Regions from separate parts of the Sulfurovum zhangzhouensis genome, predicted to be linked through region 1. Evidence: riboswitches for the same ligand, from Rfam matches in the RefSeq annotation. Region 1 holds a riboswitch; each other region holds the start of a gene.

The links. Region 1 has a riboswitch for cyclic di-GMP ahead of PGH07_RS01400 (porin family protein). Riboswitches for the same ligand answer to the same signal wherever they lie in the genome.
Region 2: another riboswitch for cyclic di-GMP. It lies ahead of PGH07_RS04410 (CAP domain-containing protein); the one in region 1 lies ahead of PGH07_RS01400 (porin family protein).
Region 3: another riboswitch for cyclic di-GMP. It lies ahead of PGH07_RS03510 (DUF6701 domain-containing protein); the one in region 1 lies ahead of PGH07_RS01400 (porin family protein).
Region 4: another riboswitch for cyclic di-GMP. It lies ahead of PGH07_RS03930 (Ig-like domain-containing protein); the one in region 1 lies ahead of PGH07_RS01400 (porin family protein).

The regions. Positions count from the first base shown of each region.
Region 1 is NZ_JAQIBD010000001.1:268,263-274,446, reverse strand. It holds gene PGH07_RS01425 (flavodoxin) at 1-419, shown strand, start outside; gene PGH07_RS01420 (nitrogenase-stabilizing/protective protein NifW) at 510-887, shown strand; gene PGH07_RS01415 (nitrogen fixation protein NifZ) at 841-1,275, shown strand; gene PGH07_RS01410 (2Fe-2S iron-sulfur cluster-binding protein) at 1,349-1,639, shown strand; gene rpoN (RNA polymerase factor sigma-54) at 1,813-3,087, shown strand; cyclic di-GMP riboswitch class I at 3,202-3,300, shown strand; gene PGH07_RS01400 (porin family protein) at 3,334-3,942, shown strand; gene PGH07_RS01395 (Ig-like domain-containing protein) at 3,955-5,994, shown strand; gene PGH07_RS01390 (cytochrome c) at 6,091-6,184, opposite strand, start outside.
Region 2 is NZ_JAQIBD010000001.1:847,815-853,998, reverse strand. It holds gene PGH07_RS04430 (peptidoglycan DD-metalloendopeptidase family protein) at 1-182, shown strand, start outside; gene PGH07_RS04425 (NUDIX hydrolase) at 186-761, shown strand; gene PGH07_RS04420 (globin domain-containing protein) at 799-1,284, opposite strand; gene PGH07_RS04415 (carbon-nitrogen hydrolase) at 1,342-2,217, opposite strand; cyclic di-GMP riboswitch class I at 2,282-2,360, shown strand; gene PGH07_RS04410 (CAP domain-containing protein) at 2,420-3,043, shown strand; gene PGH07_RS04405 (agmatine deiminase family protein) at 3,046-4,059, opposite strand; gene PGH07_RS04400 (hypothetical protein) at 4,059-4,196, opposite strand; gene PGH07_RS04395 (alanine racemase) at 4,249-5,253, shown strand; gene PGH07_RS04390 (hypothetical protein) at 5,303-5,515, opposite strand; gene PGH07_RS04385 (ATP-grasp domain-containing protein) at 5,740-6,184, shown strand, end outside.
Region 3 is NZ_JAQIBD010000001.1:651,482-657,665, forward strand. It holds gene lon (endopeptidase La) at 33-2,453, opposite strand; gene PGH07_RS03505 (outer membrane protein assembly factor BamD) at 2,590-3,243, opposite strand; cyclic di-GMP riboswitch class I at 3,379-3,453, shown strand; gene PGH07_RS03510 (DUF6701 domain-containing protein) at 3,563-6,184, shown strand, end outside.
Region 4 is NZ_JAQIBD010000001.1:752,108-758,291, reverse strand. It holds gene mfd (transcription-repair coupling factor) at 1-452, shown strand, start outside; gene PGH07_RS03940 (response regulator transcription factor) at 540-1,277, shown strand; gene PGH07_RS03935 (ABC transporter substrate-binding protein) at 1,280-4,624, opposite strand; cyclic di-GMP riboswitch class I at 4,784-4,890, shown strand; gene PGH07_RS03930 (Ig-like domain-containing protein) at 4,922-6,184, shown strand, end outside.

The DNA.
Region 1 (6,184 bases):
TGGAAGAGGATTACGATGACCTTGGCCAATTTGAAGAGTTTGATGTATTACTGATCGGTTCTTCAACCTGGGGGCAGGGTGATCCTCAGCGCGACTGGGTCGATCCTTTGTATGAAATGGAAAATGAAGAACCTGATTTCAGTGGCAAAAAAGTAGCTTTCTTTGGAGCAGGTGATCAGGATACGCATGGCGAAGAGTTTATCAGTGCTTTGGGAAAAATGAAAGATGTTTTCAGTAAGCTCGGTGCAGACACTGAATATGGATATTGGCCTACTGAGGGGTATACCTATAAATTTTCAAGGGCTGAAAAAGACGGTAAGTTCTGTGGATTGGCAATCGATAACGTGAACCAGGCAGATCTTACTGAAGAGAGAATCAGTACTTGGGCTGAACAGCTGAAAAGTGAAATGGGTATTTAGCGACAAAATTGTCGGAGTTTATAAAAATATTATAGGTTTTATCTAGTTGTTATAGAGTAAAAATTGCATAGTGTGTTAAAAGGATTTACAATGGGTGTATTACAAGAGTTTCAGACATTAACGGATGCTGAAGATTATTTTGACTTTTTTGATCTTGATTATGATGAGAGATTGGTGTATGTAAAACGTTTTCATATCATGAAAAAATACGGTGAAATGATAGAGAAAGCAAAGGGTCATGATCTCGGTAGTGAAGAGAAGTTGTTGGATTATTATAAATTTGCCTTGATCACTGTTTATAAGAACTTTGAGAACGGATATGCTCCATCAGCTGCCGAAGTTTGGGATACATTCGGCAAGCCTAGTGCATGTAGTACCTGTTCTACTTCAACAACATGTAATGATATAGAGGAGGTAAGCAATGGAGTTCACGCATGCACAAGCCAAACAAATATCAGCTTCAACTAAAGACGAGATACTGCCGGTATTTCATCTAGGTCAAAGGGTACGTATCACAAAGCCTATCAGGAATGACGGGTCTAACCCTTTTCATGCTCCTGATGCAATTTTGGTCCAGCCCGGTGCGGAAGGATATGTTACGCATATAGGAGACTGGCTGCAGGTGATACGTATCTATGAAGTCCATTTTATAGAAGAAGGATCTACTTACGGATGCCGTGAAGCAGAGCTATTGGCCATAGATGATGTAGACGGATATGATGAAGTTGAAGAAGAACTAAGATGGTTGAGAGAACACCGTGCCAAAAAAGCAGCTCAAAAAGCAGCTCAAAAAGCAGCTCAAAAAGCAGCTCAAAAAGCAGCAGAGCAATCTCAAAACAAAGGAAGCGATGACTAAGTTTTGTGTATTAGCAAAGATTTTTATATCACCGCAGATATAAAGATCTATCTATTTTAAAAGGAGACAACAAATGACAACTAGAGTAGAGATCATTAATGATTTTTTGGCAATTAATGTTACACCGGGTAAAACGATTCAAGACATTGTAGAAGCATCAGGTTCTGCACTACCGTTTGGGTGCCGTGACGGTGAATGTGGAACATGTGTAGTACTAATTGAATCGGGGATGGACTATCTTAGTGATATGACTGACAAAGAAAAAGCAGTTATGAAAACAATAGGTGAGAGCAGTCCTAAAGCACGTCTTGCTTGCCAGATGAAGATCACACAGCCAAACGGGCTTGTACGTATCAAGTACTAATCTTTCTCCGGATTTTCCGGAGTTTGATGTAGTCATTTTTAAAGAGATTTCATAATCTTTTTAATGATGATTACCTCTATTTTGTCAAAAGATGCATTTTTGTGCAGTCTGGAACAGAATATGCATAGTATTGAATGTAAAATAATTTATATACTATATACAAGAGGATACAAATGGCAGTAAAGCAAGTCTTTAATCTCAAACAAAAACAAATACCGCGTCTTTCTATGCAGACATGGTTACCTTTGCTGCAATGTTCACTTTCAGACCTGGAAAAACATATACAGAATATCGCCAATGAAAATCCGTGTCTTGAAGTAAGTTCAGGCTTTGAAGTAGCAGAAAGTTCATCCAGCAGCACACATCAGGCATATCTTTCCTATCAAAATCATGTCTCCAATGCATCGAGTGATGAGATCGAATGGATGAGTATATCAACCCAGTCACTTTATGAAAAACTGGATGAACAGATCGCTGCACCGCTTTTCCCTACACCGATCTCTCAGAAGATCGCTAAACAGATCATATTTTATATCAGTGATGAGGGGTATTTTGAAGGAGATATTGAAGAGATCGCTACACAGTGCGGTGTACCTGCTGCACAGGTAGAATCGGTCAGACAGCGTTTTGCTTATCTTCAGCCTTACGGGGTAGGGGCAAAAGACTATAAAGAGTCGTTTTTGTTTCAGTTAAATGAGTTTGATCTAGATGATGATATGAGCCTATTGCTCAGTGCGATGATCATACAGTTTGAATCATTGGAAAAGTTTATCAGCCATCCTAGGTTTTCAGAGGCCAAAGAGATACTGAAACATCTCAAAAATCCGCCGGCTATCAAATACATGCCGAGTGAGCCGCCTATCTTGCCTGACCTTTTTGTCTATTTTGATGAAGATGAGTTGACCATAAAAATGAACAATGCATTTTATCCGGATCTCAAGGTGACACAGATCGATAAGTATGAGAATTTTGCGAAACAGAAATTTAAAGAAGCACGAGAACTGGTCAAGCTCCTGGACCTTAGAAAAAGTACGCTTTATAACATTACACTGGTACTGTTGGAAAAACAGTATTCGTTTTTCATGGGTGGGACGCTAAAACCTTTAAAACTTCAGGATGTTGCAGAAGAGCTTGGATTTAATGAGTCTACAATTTCCCGCGCGATAAGCGGAAAGTATATGGAAACAGAGCATGGTATCTACTCTTTTAAAGACTTCTTTTCCAATGCTATAGGCAATGTGTCTACAGCCGAGCTAAAAGAGTTTATCCAAAGATTGATCCAGAGTGAAGATAAAAACAAACCCTATAGTGACAAAGCGATCCATGAGATGCTTGAAGCACGTTTTGGTATACAGATGGTGAGAAGGTCTATTGCCAAGTACCGCCAGGAGCTGGATATCCCTTCATTTAAAGAGAGGAAGTTCCTTTATCAGCTTGAGATGCTCTAAAATGAATCAAGGAGAAGCTTTCTTAAAAAGATAAATATATTGTTATTATATTTGATAATTTGACTTAATACTTAGTATTTTAATAATGTTTTAAATATAATCAAAATGCATTACAATGTTAAACGCTACACCTATCGTGAGATAGGGTCAGAAAGCCATGGGTCTTGGATACTATAGCTCTATAGTAAAAGAAAAGATCGCCAGGTTGCATAATCAATCAAATACTACACTTATTAAAGGGAAATAATGAAAAAGGGAATGTTATCTCTGGTGTCTATAATGGCACTGAGTGGAATAGCTTATGGGGGCGGTGATATGGGTAAGGCTGTAGAGCCTTATGTCGAAATGCCGGAAGTTGAGGTATATCCTTTCTATATTGGCGTAGGAATGGGAGATGTATCGGTTGATGATGAGACAACTGATGAAAAGATTAGTGCAACTACAGTGGTATTACAAGCAGGATACGAGTTTAACAGTTATGTGGCACTTGAAGGACGTTATACATTAGGTCTGGGTGCTTGTGACTATGATAGCGGTACACTAGGTGTCACTGATGGATATGATGGTGATTATTATAGCTGGGGAGTTTATGTAAAACCTATGTATCCGATTGGAAACTTTGATATTTACGGACTTCTAGGATATGGCCAAATTATGCTTGAAGACCTTGCAGGTGGTGATGCAGTTCAAGGTGGATTCCATTGGGGACTTGGAGTAAGTTATGCGCTTTCAGGAGAGATATCTGTATTTGCCGATTATGTCTCATTGTATGATGATAAAGGACTTGACAAGAGAGCAGAACTTGATGATATAGTTGCCGATACTTGGACAGTCGGTCTTACGTATAAGTTTTAAAAGGAATCAAGAATGAAATTAACAAACTTTAAAATCATACCTTTTGTACTGATGGTTTCTTCACTTTTAGCATTGAATGGCTGTGATAAGTCTTCTACCTCTTCAGACAGTGCGCTTGCCGGTGTAGCTCCTGTAGCAGTAAACGATAGCGGTGTTGGTGTTTCAGGGGCACCGGCAACTATCTTAGTAGTAGCAAACGATACTGATGTTGAAAACAATCTTGATGTCAGTTCTGTACAGATCATCGGGACAGCGAATGCCGGTGATTCTTTGGTGGTAACGGGCGAAGGAACATGGAGTGTTGATGCTGCAGGAAATGTGACTTTTACACCTGAGATTGGATTTACTAATGATCCATCTGTGATCGAGTATATCGTATCTGATACTAATGGACTTGTATCCAATAGTGCTACAGTCACGATAGACTATCCCCAAACAGCACCTGTAGCATACGATGATGATGCTAATGGGACTTCAGGTTTTGCAACCACTGTGGATGTTTTGGCAAATGATACAGATGCAGAAAATGATATTAATACAAGTTCAATTCACATCACAGGTACGACCAACCCAGGTGATACTTTGGTAGTAGCTGGTGAAGGAAACTGGTCTGTCTCTCCTGTGCATACAGTGATCTTTACACCAGAAGCAGGTTTTACGGGAGATCCAGAGTCAATCACGTATATTATCACTGACAATACAGGTCTTACATCTAACGCAGCTACTGTAAGCATAGATTATCCGCAAACTGCTCCTGTAGCAGTGGATGATAATGAAACTAATACTACTTTAGGTGCAGCAACTACGCTAAATGTCGTGGCAAATGATACGGATGCAGAAAATGACATCAATGCAAGTACGGTGAATTTCGTAGATGGCAATGCAACGGATGAGAACGGTGATGATTATGCTGACAGTTTGGTTGTAGCAGGTGAAGGTAACTGGACTGTTGATGCTGATGGAAATGTGACATTTACCCCGGAGGCAGGCTTTATCGGCGATCCAACACCGATTTTCTATACTGTAACAGATAGAACAGGGCTTGAGTCAAATGAAGCGAACATCACAATTGATTATCCTAATCTACTAGCTTCATGCAGGGCATATCTGGAAAATGGTCTTTCAGTAGGTGATGGCATGTATATGATTGATCCTGACGGTGTTGGAGGAATAGACCCATTTGAGGCTTATTGTGATATGACAAGTGATGGTGGCGGGTATACTATCAAAACAGTTACTACCTCTTCAGCACTTTTGGCTCCAGCAGCAGAAGCATATTGTTCTGATAACTTCGGTATGCATCTTTTTGTACCAAGAACAGAGGCTCATTTTACTGCTGCGGTAACTGCACACGGAGCAGAATATTTTTATATCATGGGAATATATCCTAATGTAAACGGAGCTACTTGTATAAATACACCATTTAACTCAGCTTCCTGTACTACTTGGGCTCCGAAAGATGGCGGGATATGGTATGTTTCCAATAGAACAGATATCGCTGAACCAAATGGAGATAATAATGTTGATCAATCAATGGGTTATGCATTCTCAGGTACTACTCTTGCTAATTACAATGATATTGTATCCGGTTACAGTTCACAAAATTTTGCATGTTCTGCACTTGATGATCCTAAGGCACAAACTTTTGTAAATAATACTCCATTATCGTTAATGGATATGTCTACGGTTACTTCACAAATTATTGTAACAAATGCTATATCCTCTATCAATAAAGTGACTGTACATATCAATAGTAGTGGGCTAGCGCCTTATGATAATGAGTATCGTCTTGAAAGTCCTTTTGGAACGGTAGTCCTGCTTTCAGATAACAGGGGAACCGATCCGACATTTATCGCTACGTTTGATGATAATGCAACCATTTTGATGAGCGATCAAACTTTTAGTTCGACGATCAATGGAACGTATGTGCCAGAAGAACCTCTATCAGCTGTTAATGGTGAAAATGCAAATGGTACATGGACATTGAATGTGGTTGATAACATTCCTATTATTACTAATACCTTAAACTCGTGGAGTATTACGATAGAGTAATATTAAATTAAAGACAGGATCTAAAGATCCTGTCTTTGATAATATAAAGTATGTACTTTTTCATTCCCACTCTCAAAGTGGGAATGAAGCAAAAAATCACTCAGAAAAAGTCTTAAACCGTTGTGTCGCATAGGTTGAGTGGCATTGCACACAAAGTCCCATCATTTTGGAAAAATTTTCCTCTACTGCT
Region 2 (6,184 bases), 580 kb from region 1:
GAAGGTGGGTGAACCCGATGAGTAATCTTCAGAGGGCTTCTTTGAATCAGAAAAAGTTTACGAAAGTGGTCATTAAACATGCCAAGGTGAACAAAGAAAAGCTGGTTAAGCTGATTGATTCAAACAGCAGTACGTATGTATGGGATGAGACAACTTCAAAGCAGTCAAGAATAGGTGGATAATGAATGAAAAATGAGATCAAGTCTTTTCAGCTCAAACCGCTTGAAGACCCAAAGTTCATTACCACATCATTAGCAACTTATCAACAAAACGGCATAGCAAAAAGTTGGGAGATTGTAGAGGCACACGATAGTGTTGCGATACTGATCTATCATAAAACAAAAGATGCATTTGTATTGGTGCAGCAGTTTAGGCCGGCAGTTTATCTTAACAATAATCTCGGACTTACGATCGAACTATGTGCAGGTATCGTAGACAAAAATCTCTCATTGATGCATATCGCATCTGAAGAGATAGAAGAGGAGTGCGGTTATAGAGTAACTGTAGATCAGATAGAAAAGATCACCTCTTTTCATACTTCTGTAGGCTTTGCAGGAAGTAAACAAATGCTTTACTATACAGAAGTAGATGAAAGCGTGAAGGTCTCTGAAGGCGGGGGTGTGGATGACGAACAGATCGAGGTCATTTATCTGCCAGTGAAGGAAGCAAAATCATTTATTTTTGATGAAACAGTAGCAAAAACTCCTGGATTAATGTTTGCGTTTATGTGGTGGTTTGAAAATAAGAACAGGGTTTTGTAAGTAAAGATTGAGAGTGCATTATGATGCACCCTTAATCTTATTTATCTTGTATTGCCTGTGTATAGGCAGCATAATAATGGCTTCCATCCGTAAAACTATTGACAGTAAGTTTTGAAAAGGCTTCAACGTATTCCCAGAAACTGTCTTTCAGCTCTTGGGGGATATCGGTCTCACGAAGGGCTGTTTCCATACATCCCAGCCACTCATAACGACTTTTCTCATAGATAGAGAACTCATCATGCAGACGAATCATATACTCAGTGAGATCTTGTCCTATTGATTCAGTATGCACCTTTGGTCCACCGCACAGTTGGATAAAAAAGCGTGCATTTTTCTCTTTTACTTTTTCAAATTCCTCTTCATCCTGAGGAAAAAAGTTGGCGATAGAACTATCATAGATCTCATCATAAAAACGATACATTAGATCCTTCATTCCCTCATAACCCAATGCTTCATAGAATGCAGGGTCTGGCATTTTAAAGTGTACTGCCTCACCTTTTGCAACAGGGGTCACATTATACATCTTGTTTCTCCGATTGTAAAATTTTTGAATATTGTATCAAATTATAATAAAGATAAATTATTCATCACAAAAACGTTTAAGCAGACAACCATAAGACTCGATACGTCTGTCACGAAGGAATGGCCAGATATCGCGTACTTCTTTGGTACGTGCATGGTCGATATCTGCATAAAGTATCTCTTCGTTCTCACTCCCGGCCTGCACGATGATCTCTCCCTGGGCTCCTGCAACAAAAGAGTTACCCCAGAAACGTATACCATCCATTACGCCTGCACTGTCTGCTTCAAAACCTACACGGTTGCATGAAATAACAGGGATACCATTGGCAATCGCATGGGAACGTTGGATCGTGATCCAGCTCTCTACCTGACGTGCTTTCTCATCTTCACTATCTGCATCGAACCATCCGATCGCTGTCGGGTAGATAAGAATCTCTGCACCGCGAAGGGTCATCGCTCTGGCTGCTTCTGGATACCACTGATCCCAACAGACAAGTAAGCCAAGTCTACCTACAGAAGTATCTATCGGTTCAAAACCAAGATCTCCAGGTGTAAAGTAGAACTTCTCATAAAATCCAGGGTCATCAGGGATATGCATCTTACGGTATCTGCCTGCGACTTTACCATCCTTTTCAAACACCACAGCCGTATTATGGTAGAGACCTGCTGTACGTCTCTCAAAGAGTGAAGTTACAAGTACGACAGAGTTGGCTTTTGCCACCTCTGACCAGTAAGCTACATCTTCATCAAAGTTAGCGGCATAGTCAAAAAACTTGGTATCCTCACTTTGACAGAAGTATTCATTCTGATGAAGTTCCTGAAGTACAATAAGCTCTGCTCCGTTCTTTGCAGCCTCTTCTATTTTGGAGGTAGTAGCGTTGATAGTATCGGTTTTATTTCCATAAAATTTTTGTTGAATAAGTGCTGTTTTCATAAAAGAAATTTTAACATAATTTTATTTTTTATTAAACTCTATTTTTATATAGTATGTATAAGGAAATGTTAAAAGCCAAACATATCGTGAGATATGGACGGAAAGCCATGGGTCTTCATAGTTAAGATTGCCAGGTTGCACATTTATAGATGCATGTAACTTTTACTTTTCCTAATATATTTCGAATCAAAGGAAGAAGTGTATGAAAAGTACAAGTTTTGCACTATTATCTGCTACAATTTTGCTCTTTTCAGGATGTGGTTCAACCAAGGTTGCACATGTCACTATCATTAATACAGACAAAAGTCATACTTCTCAGCAAAGTACCAAAAAGATAGCACATGCTTATCCTTCTGTTATAACTAAAGCGCAGCAAAAAGAATTTCTTACCAGAATCAATCAAATCCGTTCAGAGAGAAGATCATGTGGAAAGTACGGAAATATGGGACCGGTACAGCCATTAGCTTGGAGTGATAAACTTTATGATGCAGCATATGAGCACAGCTATGATATGGCCAAGAGCAGCCACTTTAGCCATGATGGTTCAGGCAGCAGAAATGATAGAGCTGCTGTTGAGATGGGGCTGGGACATGGAAGTAAATTAAGAGATCGTATGAGCTATGCAGATTATCAGTGGCGTGCTATCGGTGAAAATATTGCTGCAGGACAGCACTCAACACAAGCGGCAATGGATGCATGGCTGCGCAGTGATGAACACTGTAAAAACCTCATGAGCGAGCACTTTACAGAAGTAGGTATGGCATACTATCCTTCAAATGATCAGTATCAAACCTACTGGGCACAAAACTTCGGACGCAGTATGTAGCGTTAGTAGGCTACCTGCATTGTTGAACAGTGCAGGCTTCCTCCCTGTTCTATCAGTTTTAGACAATTGACCGGAATGATCTCTCTGTTTGGAAACTGTGATGTAAATACCTCATGGGCAACTTTATCTTGTGCAGTACCGTATGTTGGGTAGATGATTGCGTTATTGGTGATCAAAAAGTTTGCATAGGTAGCAGGTAGGCGGTCACCCTCTTCATCGTAAATCGCATCACTCATTGGAAGTGCTACCAGGTTGTAAGGTGTCCCATCGACCATTTTGAAAGTTTGAAGTTGTTCTTCCATCTTTTTTAATTCATCATAATGCTCATCACTTTGATCATCACACTTGACATACATGATGGTATCTCTGTTGACAAAACGTGCCAAGGTATCGATATGCGAATCGGTGTCATCTCCTGCCAGATAACCATGATCAAGCCATAATACTCTTGTCGTACCAAGCGTTTCTTGAAGCTTTGCTTCTACGTCTTCTTTGCTCAAACCACCGTTTCTATTTGGGTTGCAGAGACACTCAGAAGTAGTGAGGATCGTTCCCTCTCCGTCACTCTCCAGTGAACCGCCTTCCAAAACGAAGTTGATTGTCTCAAGCGGCGTGGTACCCATATAACCCATTTTGTGAAGGATGGTGTTGACACTGTTGTCAAGACCTGCTTCAAACTTACCTCCCCATCCGTCAAAAGTGAAGTCAAGTAATTTTACTTCATCTCCTTCTTGGATAGAGATATATCCGTAGTCTCGTATCCATGTATCATTGGTTGGTATTTCGATAAATGTCATGTTGCGGGTAGAACAGAACATGTCTGCTATTTTCTGTTTGTCATTACAGATAATATATACAGGCTCAGCATAGGCAATAGCCTGTGCAATACGGATAAATGGGCTAAGTGCCTCCTCTAAACTTTTTTCATCTTCAGGATCGTGCCAGTCTGTTTCTTTGTGCGGGAATGATAATAGTACAAGCCTTTGTTTTTCCCATTCTGCAATCATACGTTTCATTAGTCTAAATCGCACCTTTCATTTTTTTTCCCATTATTGGAATCTTTTATATTTTTTTTCAACTCTTTGAGTAGAGCGAATAGAATCACCACTGTTAAGATCATAGCGATAATTTCAAGAATTGTTATCCAATCCATTTTTTACCTTTATGCAGGGGTGATTTTTGTCTATTTGGGGTATAATTCCATCATGGCATATATAACGATCAATAGACAAAACTTTTATCATAATCTTAACCAAATAGCGCTAAAAACCGGCTCTAAAGAAAAAATAGCCATTGTATTAAAAGACAATGCCTATGGACATGGCCTCAAACTGATAGCCAAGCTGGCTAGTGAGTATGGTATCAAACATGCGGTTGTACGTGATCTCACTGAAGCTGATGAGGTCAAAGAGTTCTTTGAGAGTGTACTTGTACTTGCAGGTGAAAGCAGGGTAGATGAGGTATGCAGTTTTGCGATCAATAGCATCGAGCAGTTATCCGGTATGGAAAAAGGGTGTCGTGTAGAACTCAAAGTAGATACCGGTATGCACCGTAACGGTGTTGCAATCAGCGAACTGGATGAAGCGCTGGATATGATTACTGAAAAGGGTTTGAACCTGGTAGGTGTAATGACCCATTTCAAGTCTGCAGATGAACTGGGTTCAGACTATTTTTGGCAACGAAAGTACTTTGCACTTGTAAAGCAGAGAGTCAATGAACGCGGGTTTGACAATGTACGGTTTCATTCGCATAACTCATCAGCGATCCTGCGTACGAGAAGTTTCGATGAAGATATGGTACGTGCAGGCATCGCTGCATATGGCTATGATGAACTTCATGAAAGCTTTGATAAGACAGATCTAAGACCGGTACTGACACTCTATGCTAAAAAGGTTGCTACTAAAGTTCTAAAAGCCGGGCAGAGAGTAGGGTATGGCGGTAACTATACTGCTCCAAAGGATATGGTGGTCTCTACATATAACATCGGGTATGGTGACGGATGGTTGAGAGCAACTGACAAAGCACCTTATCAGACAAGTGAAGGATTGGAAGTACTGGGACGGGTATCAATGGACCTGATAAGCTTTGAGAGTGAAAAAGAGTCACTATGCATTATGGATGATGCACAAAAAGCAGCGAAACATTTTGAAACAATATCTTATGAGATCATGACTGCACTCTCTTCTGATATACCAAGGGAAGTGGTGTGATAGAGTAGTTTTGCCTATTGCTTACTACTTTTATAACAAATTTTACTGTTTACTGGTGGATGATTCTCAAAATATCATTATTCTCATCAACAATTTGAAAAACATGTTTGTCCCCGGGAGACTGATAGTAGGTTTCTTCACTGTTTTGTGCATCATTCAACACTACCTTGATTGTTGCTTTCCGATCTTCTGTTTGTACATCAAAAGAGATGATCTCTACTGCTGAAACTACGACTCCGTCCTCTACTTTTTTCAATATCATTGTCTTCTCCTTTTCATTCAACGTTTATTTATAGTACTTAAAATAACTTTGTAAATTCATTAAGTTAGTTATTCTATTTTTAGATGCTTTATACTTTTTGTAAGGATAATTTTCATCTTTTTGTGTGATAATGTATCAAAGGTACATAATAAAAAATTCTTTCAAAAAATAACTTTTTTATGATTATTTTGAAAAGAGCTATGTAGTAAAAGGAGGGGGAGTAAATGGCAAAAAAAAATATTTTATTTCTCAATGGTGTTCCAGATGATAATAGTCTTAAGGTTAATCAGATCCATAAAAATGGGAATATCAAATGGGGTGGAAGCGGTAGTGCAAACCTAAGCGATTTTTTGAAGAATGATTTCTTCGATCGTTCTATGGTTATTTTTGATACTAGAGGTGGTCAGGAACTTCCACGACAGATGATCCATGGGGTATTTAACCAGATATCAGACCCGGATACTCATAAAATCTCACTTCAAAGAGCAGATGACTTCTATAAAGCTGTTGCCAAGCATGTAGCTTTTTTTAATCCTCCTTCTTTAGTGATGAAAACAACCCGTGACAATATCTATAGATTGCTACAAGGGATAGATAAACTTCATGTACCTAAAACAGTTAAGCTTCAACCACGGTCACCTGCTGATATTTATGATGTGATAAAAAATG
Region 3 (6,184 bases), 380 kb from region 1:
AGCTTCAAGCTCTGTAAACTCTTCCTTCCTTTTTAATCTACAAATATCTCTTTAAGTACATCATCGATAGTTTTAACAGGAATGATCTTTACTGCATCAATTACTTCCTCAGGTATTTCATCCATATCTCTTTCATAGTTCTTAAGAGGGATTAGCGCACGCTTCACACCTGCAGTATATGCAGCAATCAACTTCTCTTTAAGGCCACCGATCGGCAAAACATTACCGGTCAGAGTAACCTCACCAGTCATTGCTATTTTGTTATCGATCTTTTTTTCACTTAGTACGGATGCAATAGCAGATACCATTGCGATACCGGCACTTGGTCCATCTTTTGGTGTTGCACCTTCAGGCACGTGGATATGCAGATCATATCGTTTATACACTTCAGAGGCATCAAGTTCTATACGTTCTTCTTTCTCATTTATTGTATGAGGTATAATTGATGGAGAGATCGGCAGTTTATGCTCATCTATCAGTATCTTAACCACAGAATGAGCAATACGTACCGATTCTTTCATTACATCACCAAGTTTTCCAGTAAGCTGTAATCCGCCTTTTCCTTTGATTTTTATCGCTTCAACGGTTAAGACATCCCCGCCGACAGCTGTCCATGCTAATCCATTGACAACACCGACTTGTGGTTCAGGGTGTACAGGTGAAATTTCAAATACTTTTTTGTCAGTGAACTTCTCAAGATTTTTCTTAGTGATCGATATCTTGTTCAAACTACGATCTTCAAGTAACCTTCTTGCACTCTTACGCATAAGGTCCGCAATACGTCTTCGTAAATTTCTCACCCCAGCTTCTCTAGTATAATCACTGATAAGGACTTTAAGCGCTTTATCACTGATAGATACTTCACTAGTTCTAAGAGCATGTTTTTTGGTTTCCTGAGGGATGAGATACCGTCTAGCAATTTCAAATTTTTCTCTTGGTGTATAGGAGTTCAATCCAATAAACTCCATCCTGTCACGTAATGGCGCAGGTATACGTCCTACCTCATTTGCCGTGGCAATAAAAATCGCTTTACTTAGATCAATATTAAAGTTTAGATAGTAATCACGATACTTAACATTCTGTTCAGGGTCAAGAATCTCAAGCAGTGCGGCAGTTGGGTCACCCCTCATACTACGCCCTACTTTATCAATCTCGTCCAGTACGATCACCGGATCCATACTTTTACCCTCTATCAGACCTTGTACCAAACGCCCTGGCATTGCCCCTACGTAAGTACGTCTGTGGCCTCTTAGTTCATTCACATCTTCCAATCCACCCAATGCAATACGCACCAAAGGTCTTCCAAGGGCCGTAGCAATTGAGTTTGCCAATGAAGTTTTTCCTACACCCGGAGGTCCTGCAAAACAGAGTATTGCTCCATTGGTCTCTTTTTGCTTCAGTCCTCTTAACGATGCCAGCTCTCGTACAGAGAAAAACTCTACGATACGCTCTTTTGGTTTTTCCAAGGAATAGTGATCTTTATCAAGTTCTTGAGCAACTTTTTCTACACTAAGGTTCTGCTTCGTAAATTTTCCAAACGGCAGATCAAGGACCCATTCCAAATAAGTTTGTAGTACGTTTGCATCTGCAGATTCAGGGTGCATACGAGCAAAACGCTCTAACTGTTTACTGATCTCTTTAAAAGCATCTTCATGCATGTGAGGCTTTAATGCTTCGATCTTTTCTCTAAAATTCGAGATCTCTTCTTCTCGCTGAGTATCAATACCAAGCTCATGCTGTATCTCTTTGAGCTGTTCTTTAAGAAAATACTCTTTGTTGGTCTGTTCGATCTTACTGTGTACTTTTGTACGTATTTCTTTTTGAATTTTTGCCGCTTCGATCTCAGAAGTAATGACATCAATAAGTGCAAGCAAACGTTTTTCAATATTCAGTTCGATATAGAGTTTGTAAGCTACCTCTTTATCCAATTTTAACATCGAGGACACAAGATCTGCGATACGGTTAGGCTCATCATTCTCTTCAATAGTACGTAAAAGATCAGCTGGGATATTACTGTTAAGAGAAGAAAGCTTCTTGATCTTACCGCGAAGGATATCCATTAGTGCATTTGTTTTCAGCTCATTATAGGGTTCAAGCTCGACAGTATCTATCATTGCTTCATTAATTTCTCCTTCAACGGCTTCAACGATCTTAGCACGTGAAAGTCCTTGAAAGAGAATCTTGACTCTTCCGTCAGGCAGATGGACTTTACGCATGATGGAACCTACCACCCCTACTTTATACATCGCATCAAAACCTCTTTCACCTTCTTTCCCGCTTATAGAAGAGGTCACAAAGAGTAATGAATTGTTTTCCATTGCCATAGTAGCTGCATCGATATCTTTTTGATTGCTCAGAAAAATTGGGCTGATCATAAAAGGATACAAAAAAAGCTCATCTTCTACAACTACCGGCAGCTGTGTGGGAAATGCTTCATAATCACTTAATTGCATACTTATATTTCCTTTGTTCTATCTATAAAATTCTGTCTATTTTAATAAACATAGACTATATCAAATAATTTTTTGTTTATGATATTCCCTTCTAGGGTACCGAAAAAAGATTAACCGTTTTCAACCGACTGAAAGGTCAATCAAATACAGCACCTATAATCCCCTGTTCAGGCGGTGTAATATCACTTTGCTGAACTACTGAACCTTTATTTTTATCTCTGTATATTTTTGCAGCTTCATCTTTTCCCGTACGATCATACAGTGCAGCGATATTTTCATTCAGAAGATATTGTGTCATATAGAGCCTAACCAACATCGTGTTTACTAAAGGCTGATATTCAGATCCCGGGTAACGGTTGATAAACGTCTTGGCATTTGTAACGGTATCTTCGATCAACTTTTGATCTTTATAAACATCCTTGATCCCCAAAAAAGAGGCTTTTATTTTCAAAAACTCTATATACTCACGATTGCTTCCTGCACCATATCGTTTATTATATTCATCCAGGTAAAAGTTTGCGAGCAGATACTCCTCTTTGCTCATATGAGCATGTGCCAACATAATGATTGCAGCAGGCATCATAGGAGAGCGCATATGTTCGCTTTTGAGAGAAATATAATAGGCATCAGCTTTATCCAAGTATCCCCCGGAGATATTCTTTGCTATCTTCTGATACCAGTAAAGTGCAGGTTTATTAAACTCTTCAACCGTACTTTCATCGTTTCCACACCCTACTAATAAAAAGGATAAAAACATCCCTACACCTATTGTTCTAATCATCTGTAACATATACGGCCACTCCCTGTCTAAGTTCTTTAACTCTCAATATCATAGCTCAAAATATGTAAAAATCGTATTAGCTTTGCTACAAATCAGACTTTTTACGTTAGAAAGAATTAAGTAACCTTATGCCATGATTTAACTATCTATAATGGCCAAACCTATTGCGAGGTAGGGACGGAAAGCCACGGGTCTCATGCAGATAGCCGGGTTGCAGAGTAAAGAGAAAAATGCTCATTTGACTCTACTTGCTATGTTTGGTCTCTTTTTGTAGCTTTTTACTATATTTTTTAGTATAATAAAAAGTAGTGGTTGGAAAGGAGGTTCTATGCAGTATCTAGCCCAAACTTTTAAAAGATTTTTTTTCACTTTGGTATCTTTTCGTATAGTCCGACAAACTATTTTTTCTTTATTCTCAAGCGTTTTGATACTTTTTAGTGGTGTTTTATATGCAGAAACAGAACCGAATAACTCCTGTATAACATCCGATCCGATACTTGCATTTGGAATTTATACGGGTTCTGATATAGGCTCCAGTAGTGAAGGTGACAGAGATTATTTCTCCTTCGATGTTCCGGCAAACGGGACATTACAAGTGACTGTCAATAATCATACAAATAAACTTTTGAACTACTCTGCACTTACATCACCTCTATGCCCATCTTCAAAGGTAGGATATATAGGGAACAATGCATCAAAAGTTTTTACGATCCCATCAACATTAACAGGAAGATATATCATTTTCTTAGAGGGAGATAGCGATAATGTTGCTAATACCTATGATATCTCTGCTGTTTTTACCCCAAATGTCCCATCTGTCGGTAATGACTTAAAAGTAACAAAAGTAGCAAATGTACAAGAGGCACTGATTTATGATCCTTTTTACTATACGATCAGTGTTAGTAATATCGGAGATCAAAATGTAACAGATATAAATCTTACCGATACACTTCCTGATCGTATGAAAGCCAATCTTGATATGATAAACGGTCTTACAACCGATTGGACTTGTATGGATGAGAACAATGATACAACGGGTGAAGTAGGAGGGGTAATCACATGTACTTTCGATAATGTGCTTCGCCCGGGGGATGTTTCTATCTTCAATTTCCATGTACGTGCTCCTGATAAGAATGGAACAATCATAAATACTATAGAGGTTAACAGCTCACTGCCTGATGTTGATCCAACCAACAATATAGATACGGAAACTACATTCATTACCAATGAAGTTGGTACCGCTGAACACCTCTGTTACACAGAACGAACTGAGATCCTTAATTCAGATTATAATGCTAGCTGTGAAATGAAAGGTAACTTCTACTATGGAAACGACTGTGAAGCCTACGTATTGGTCAGAGAGTACAATGCAACTACGATACTGAGTGATATCAAAGTCTATAAAATGTACGCGCCTGAGACAAAAGGTGGTTCATGTGAGTATTCTGCTACAACATCAGGAGGGGGATCATCAGGTGAATGTAACGATATTACCAACGTAAATGATTATGGATCTTATACTGAAGGATATGCCGTTGATATTAATAAAAACCTAGTAAATAATGTTCAAATATTATTAAAGGACAAGAAGACGTATAATACCCCTAGGATAGATGGTATTGCTATGTTTGGTGACTACATCACCGAATTAGGTTTTCATCATACAGGCCGTATTTATGAGTGTAACGGAACGAGTGAAGGGGGAGTCGAGATCACGACAAAAGCAGACCTGATCGATACACCAATCGATGCCGGCAATGCTCTTACATACAATATGTACACCTCAGATACTGACGGTTCACTTAAGTTTATCCAAACAATGACTGCAGGTGCACCAAGCAGGGATGTCATTGGAGTACACCTTAGCAAAGAAGGTGTAGCAATACCTTATCTGACCGATACCGGCATTCCGTATACTATTGTTCCGTATATGTCAAATAATACATGTTCACTGGCACTGGATAACATCATAGATCCAAATAGCGGGCAGCAACTGGTCATCGAAGTACCGTCGGGCTTTTACTCTTCACAAGGACAGATGATCGTACCGGCCGAAGTTTCAAAAATTTCCAGAATGCAATTGATCTTTGTTGATCCAAACTCATTGAGTATTGAAGGACAGAACTGTCTGGCGAACAGTAGTACAACAGGTAACTTTGCAAGACTCGCACAGTGTGTTAACTCCGAAGTACAGTATAAAACTGCCTTTGGTCAAGATGCATGGGACCGCTGTGGTATGGATGGGGGGAAACCGTGTCTATCAGATAATGGTGGATATGCTGATCCAGGCGATCCTTCATTTGACCCGACAACTGACGGTATCTATGTCAATGAACTCGGATGTTATATGTGTACGTTTAACATCCAGCCTTCATGTACCACAGACAATTTTGCCATCCGCCCGGATCGTATGGAGATCGGTATGACAGATCCTGATGCACCGGATCTGCTAAGATCGGCAAAACCTTATAGTCTCTCGTTAACCGCAAAATATCCGGTAGACGGTATCTATCCAAACGGTTCATCTATTCCTACAAGTACAGTAGTTTCAGGCTATACTGTGCAAAGCCACAACTACAATAGTGATCTTGACTCTGACGTAATACGTTATTTTAAAAACGGACTCCCTGATACAGCAGGGGTTTTAGCCGGAACTTCCGATGTAAATATTACTCAACTGGCTTTTATGGTCGGAGGTCTTTCAAGTCTAAGCCCATTTGGACCAACTACCACTCCCGGTATGCCGGATGAATCAGTAAGTGTTAAATACACAGATGTAGGAACCATTGAGCTTAATATTTATGATAAGGAATGGGCAGCAATAGATAATGATGATACTCCAATGGATTGTAATACCAGTCATGCCCATACATATATCTGTACGTATGACCAGGTAACCTTTATTCCCGATTCTTTCAAAGTAGATAATATCGTTTTAAGAAATCATAGA
Region 4 (6,184 bases), 480 kb from region 1:
CCGGGCATATCAAACAGATCGGATATTCCCTCTACCTGCGTATGCTTGAGGATGCGATCAAGGAACTAAGTGGTCAGGATAAAGAGGTCAGCCAGCATGTGGATATGAAGCTCAATGTCGATGCGTATCTCAATGAAGAGCTTATTGAAGAGGATAGACTCCGTCTTGAACTGTATCGTCGTCTCTCACTTTGCGAAACTACCGGGGAAGTATATGAGATCAGTTCAGAGATCGAAGATAGGTTCGGTAAGCTTGATAGGGTCACTAAGCAGTTCATCGATGTGATCGTGATGAAGGTACTAGCACGCCAGCAAGGAATATCAAAAGTCTCTTCTTATGGAGAGAATGTCTTTATCGAGTTTATCGAGGAAGGGAAAGATCGGGTCGTACTGAAGTCTCCAAGTAAAGACGATGATGACATTATCGCTACTGCAATGGGGTACCTTAAGTAATAATTAATACTTATGATAATTTTAATGGTATATAATTTATTTTTATGTTAATATTTTCATAGGAATAACTCAGGGGAAGAGAAAATCATGGTTAATTATAGTAAGACTTTTTCTAAAACTAAAGATCTTTCGATACTTCTAGTAGAAGATTATGAGCCACTAAGGAATGATATGGCTGAGCTACTTGAAGATCTTTTTAATAGTGTAACTGTCGCTTCAAGTGGGGAAGAAGCCTTAAAATTTTATCAAACATACTACTCTGAAAATGACAAAAGTTTTGATCTGCTTATGACCGATATCCAGATGTCACCGATGAATGGGATAGAACTAAGTACAAGGGTAAGAGAGATAAACAGTGTACAGCAGATCATTATCCTTTCTGCACATACAGACTCTAATTTTTTGATACCATTGATAAACCTTGGTATTTCCCACTTTTTAACAAAGCCGATTAAATATGAAGAGTTGATAGATGTTCTAGGTAATCTGGGCAGTAAAATCATTGAAGAGATGAACCAACCATCTGAGACTACAATGTTACAACTGGGTGAAGGGTTTGTTTGGGATAGTAAGAAAAATGTTCTCTCACAGGAAGGAGTAGCAATCGAACTAACAAGATATGAATTGATTCTATTGCAACTTTTACTTGAGAAATCTGAACACCTCTGTACTACGGAAGAGATTCTTTACCGGTTTGATGAGTGCCAGATCGAAATAGGTGAAAAAAATATCCGTAACCTGGTTTCAAAACTACGTAAAAAGCTGCCTTTAGAGATTATCTCCAATATTTATGGAATGGGTTATAAACTTACACTTAAAAAGTAAGCTCAGTTATTCCCGGTATACCTCTTTGTCAATATGATCTCAAAACAAACTCCCTGATCAGTATTGTACATATTCAGTAACCCGCCATGGTGCTCTTCAACGATGATCTTGGACATATAAAGTCCAAGCCCTGTCCCAATATCTTCATGTTTTGTGCTGAAGTAGGGATCAAAAATATTATTTATATGTTCTTTTGGTATACCTCCGCCGTTATCACAGATACGGATTATGTAATGATCTTGATCAGTGTAGGTAGTAATGATGATCTCCGGATGAGGTATAGCCTTCTCCAAAAAGTTATCCTCACTGTTTTTAAGAAGGTTCAACACCACCTGCGTGATTTCATTTTTGTAGAGCATAAGTTCTGCATCGATCCGAAGATCTTCTTTGATGTTAATACCATGAGTTTGCATCGAGCCTTGTACTATCTGTAGTGCACTTCTGATTGGTACAAGAAGTGAAGTAGACTCTTTATGCTTATTCGGATTAAAAAAGTTTCTGAAGTCATCTGTTGTGTTGGAAAGAAACTCTACATAGTGATTGATACGGTTGTGTTTTTGATCAAGATATAGTAAAAATTTTTCTCGGTCTGTTTGATCATTAAGATTATATTGACCACTTACTAATTTGACTTTTATTCCCATAAGTGTACTACTAATCGCGGACAATGGCTGTTTCCATTGGTGTGCAATGAGACTAAGTACTTCTCCCATTGCAGCCATTCGGTGTTTTTTGAGCAGTATTTTATCTTTCTTTCTCAGCTCTTTAACCTTTTCTTCTACCTCATTTTTAAGCTGAGCATTATATTTGCTCAATACGCTTTGTCTAAATAGCAATAAGAGTGCGATCAGAACGAATGGTGTGAGTACCTTTCCTAAAAGTATATAGTTAAATCCTTGTTCATATTTGATCGTGATCCAACTGTTAAGAATATTCTCTTTTGTCTTTTCATCAATAGAGCCTACAGCTTTGTTCAATATCCCAAGCAATGCAGGTTCATCATTACGTACACCAAGGCTAAGTTCCTGCTTCTCATTGAATTTACCAGAGACCTTAAGAGAGCCCGGAAAGTTTTTTTGTATCTGATATCCGATTGCGGTGAGATTATCGATAAAACCAAACGTTTCTCCTTTTATGACACTTTTTAGCCCCTCTTCGATCGATACTGCTTCAATAAATTGGATATCAGGATATCTGGTTTGCAGAAGCTCTTTGAACGCATATCCTTTGACTATACCGATCTTTTTACCTCTGAGCTCACTGATATCACTAATAAAAAACTGATCATAGGTAGTTGTGATAACCAGAGGAACCTCTAATAAGGGATCCGTGAAGTCTAGATAGGCTTTGCGTGAGGGGGTTTCCATGGATAATGAGAGAATATCACACTTTCTTGCTTTTGCATAAGAGAGAGACTTCTCCCAAGTTGTTGTAGGTATGACAGTAATAGGAATACCGATTCTAGATGAGATCAACCCAAAATATTCGGCGCTCATTCCTATATGCTTCCCTTTTTCCATTTTCTCGAACGGTAACCAGTTTGGATCGACACAAAGTGTCAATGATTTTTTCTCTTTGAGGTACTCTGCTTCATGTTTGCTCAATGAAATAAATGTATTTTTTCTGATGATTGCCAACTCTTCTGTACTTAAGTTGATATCATAAGGATTTGTAGTCTGTATCGTAGAACGTATCAGTCTATTATTGATACTTAATAACTCTTCTTGTGTTACAGACCGGATGGCTTTGTCGAGTATCTGGCGAAGGATAGGATAATCATCCCGTATTAGTCCATAGATATCAAAACCATCATCATTGATACCTGTAATCTCGATCTGATGAAACTGGTAGTTATCTCTTATCATATAGTCAAGTACGACCAGGTTGTCAACAACGGCATCGGCTTTTTGCTCACTGACCTTATAGAGTGCTTCATCGATACTGTTGGTATACAGAAGATTCATTGTAGGAAAATTTTCTTTGATGTACTCTGAAGCAGTACTTCCTTTTGCTACAGCAATCGTTTTATCTTTAAGACTCTCTAAGGTATAGAATCGGTTTTCTCTATGGGATACAATGGACAAGCTTGCCTGCATGAGAGGTCCGGCAAAGAGGGCATAGTTTGTTCTCTCAAGTGTTTTCCCGCTCCCATAGATCATATCGATCTCTTTGCGTTTCAATGCATCAAGAACATACTGGAAATTGACACCGTCACCTATTTTTACAAATTCGAACTTAAGACCGGTACGTTGTTCTATCAACTTGTAGTACTCATGAAATATACCGCTGTATGTTTCTCCCGTAATCGAAGAAAAGGGCTTCCATGATACAGCGCTGCAACGAATGATGGGATGTGATTCAATAAATGCTGACTCAGTAGGTGTCAGGTTGATCTTGTGAGGTTTGAGATTAAAGATAAAACCATCAAGGTCCCAATCAGGAGTGACCATCCCAAGCTGTACGTAGAGATCGGTGTTGAGTTTGATTAGTTCAGGTACGATAGCTCCAATGCTAAAGAGCTCCTTTTTGATGAGGTTTTCAGTGATTTTGGCTTCATAGAGCAGTGCTTCTTTTGATTTGGCTTTGGAATATTTTTCATAGATGAGATCAATGATCTCTTCCTTATGATTGAGTGCATACTTCCAGCCTTTACGTGTAGCATTGATGAATCTTTGTGTCCTATGTGGATGTTGTGTGGCTTCCTTCTCGCTGGTAAAGAGCTCAACATCATAAGAGTAAATACCATACTCAGCAGGGTTGAAGATCTTGTAAGATACCTGTTTTTGATCAAGAAAAAAAGGTTCATTTGAAATAAAGGCAGTTATAGCATCGACTTCACCGTTTTTAAATGCGTTGATATCATAACTGTGAGGTATCACCGTGATATCATCCGGCTTTAGGTTGTGTAACTGTAGCATAGCAGCAAGACTTGATTGAGTTAACTCACCTGTTGTTCCCATGATTTGTTTGTCTTTTAATGCTTCAATGCTTTGGATCTCCGGTCTTGTGATCAGGACAAGAGCATTTTGTTTAAAATAGGAAGCAAGCAGAACTACCTTTTTCCCGGCAAGACGATCAAGTATGAGTTGTGAAGAGGATATTCCATAGGTCGATACACCTTGCAATACATTTTCAACCGTATCGATACCAGGAGAATGCTCGTTGATCGTGACATCAAGTCCTGCCTCTTTATAGAAACCTTTCTCCTTGGCTGCGTAAAACCCTGCAAACTCAAACTGGTGTTTCCACTCAAACTGTACGGAAACTTTTTCAAGTGTTTGATCCTGAGCATTGGCGATAGTTATTAGAGATAAAAGTAAAAGAAAGAGTAATCGGAACAGATACACAAAAGCTCACTTTGTTTTAGAAAAATCATAGCAAAAAAATGTAAATTTCCCCGTTATATTAAAAAAATCTATTTTTATGATATATTTTTAAAACTGTGACATTTCGGCAACATTCTACTGTTATACTTGCGCGTTATTTTAGTCACTACAGGAGAGGAATATTGTCAAAGCCAAACTATTCGTGAGGATAGGACGGAAAGCCACGGGTCTATATATCAGAGCGTTAAAGTAGCTTCTTTATCATCTTAGACAGCCGGGTTACCAATAAATTATACATCTGTAATTTAAGGGAGACCCATGTCATTACTCAATCGTTTTTTTGTATTTGTATTTATACTTTTTTCAATACAGCTGAATGCTGATCCTTATCCTCCTGCCTGGGGGACAAACGGGGATGGTGCGGCAGTCCACTTCAAGCCTGCACCATGGCCGCAAAAGAACGAATGGAAACCTTATAGCCGTTTTGGTGAGAGCATTAATGATCCACGTACAGGCGACACTTCCAATGGTGGTACACGTCCTCAAAACTATGTAAATATCGCTTCATCGTGTACAGACAAGGCTGAACCAAGTATCTACTACTATCTCTATAAAGATCCTACTGATCCTGCAAATGATGTCATTATGTTTCGTTGGAGGGTGGAACAAATAGCCAATACCTATGCCACAGGACCGAACGCAGGAGCATATAGTAATGTAGATCCTTGGGGATCAGCGTTATGGACAGTATTTTTCGATATAGACGGAGATGGGTATCGTGATATTGCGGCACATCTGGATGGATCATCCGGTGCCCCTGGCGTAGCGATAGATAGAATTTTTGGTATTTATGGCAATATTCCTACCCAGTCAATTGATTATATAAATGATCCTGAAAATATCAAACTATTGGGACATAATCCAACTGCCTTTACTGATGGTTCAACTATATTGAATTTCGATGGAAATGCTGCTAATCCAACAACAGACTGGAGTACAATTATTGCAGCACCTGATACGAAAAAGGTGTGGGACTATGGGACTACACGCTCTTCGTATAATCAAGATTCTCCATGTCAAGAGTACTATATCGACTATCAGATTCCTATGTCTATGATAGATGCTTCCAGCTATGGAGGACCAAAGCTTGAAAGAGATACTCCTATCTCTATGCTTTTTTGTACGGCAAACAGCTTGAACAATCCATTCCAAAAAGATTGTGCTATCAATAACGATTGGATAGCTGATCCCAATAAACCCGGACCATTTGGCGACTATATCAGTTTCAGTAAGGAAGAACCATACGAGCAGCCTATTGTGGATGATATAGGGGCAAGCGGGTGTAATCCGACAGTTTTGACTGCGAAAGTAAAAGATGTTATTGCTATTGTTGATGGAGAGGCTATATCATCGGTAAGTGATGTAATATTTTTCTATTATAGAGATGACAATGGTGATGGTGTAGCCAATGATGGAAATGAGTGGACACAGATAGCAGCTCCTGCAATACGAACAAGCTTTACAGACTGGATGGTAAACTGGGACTCTACAGAGCTATTTAAAGGGCAATACCTTATAGGG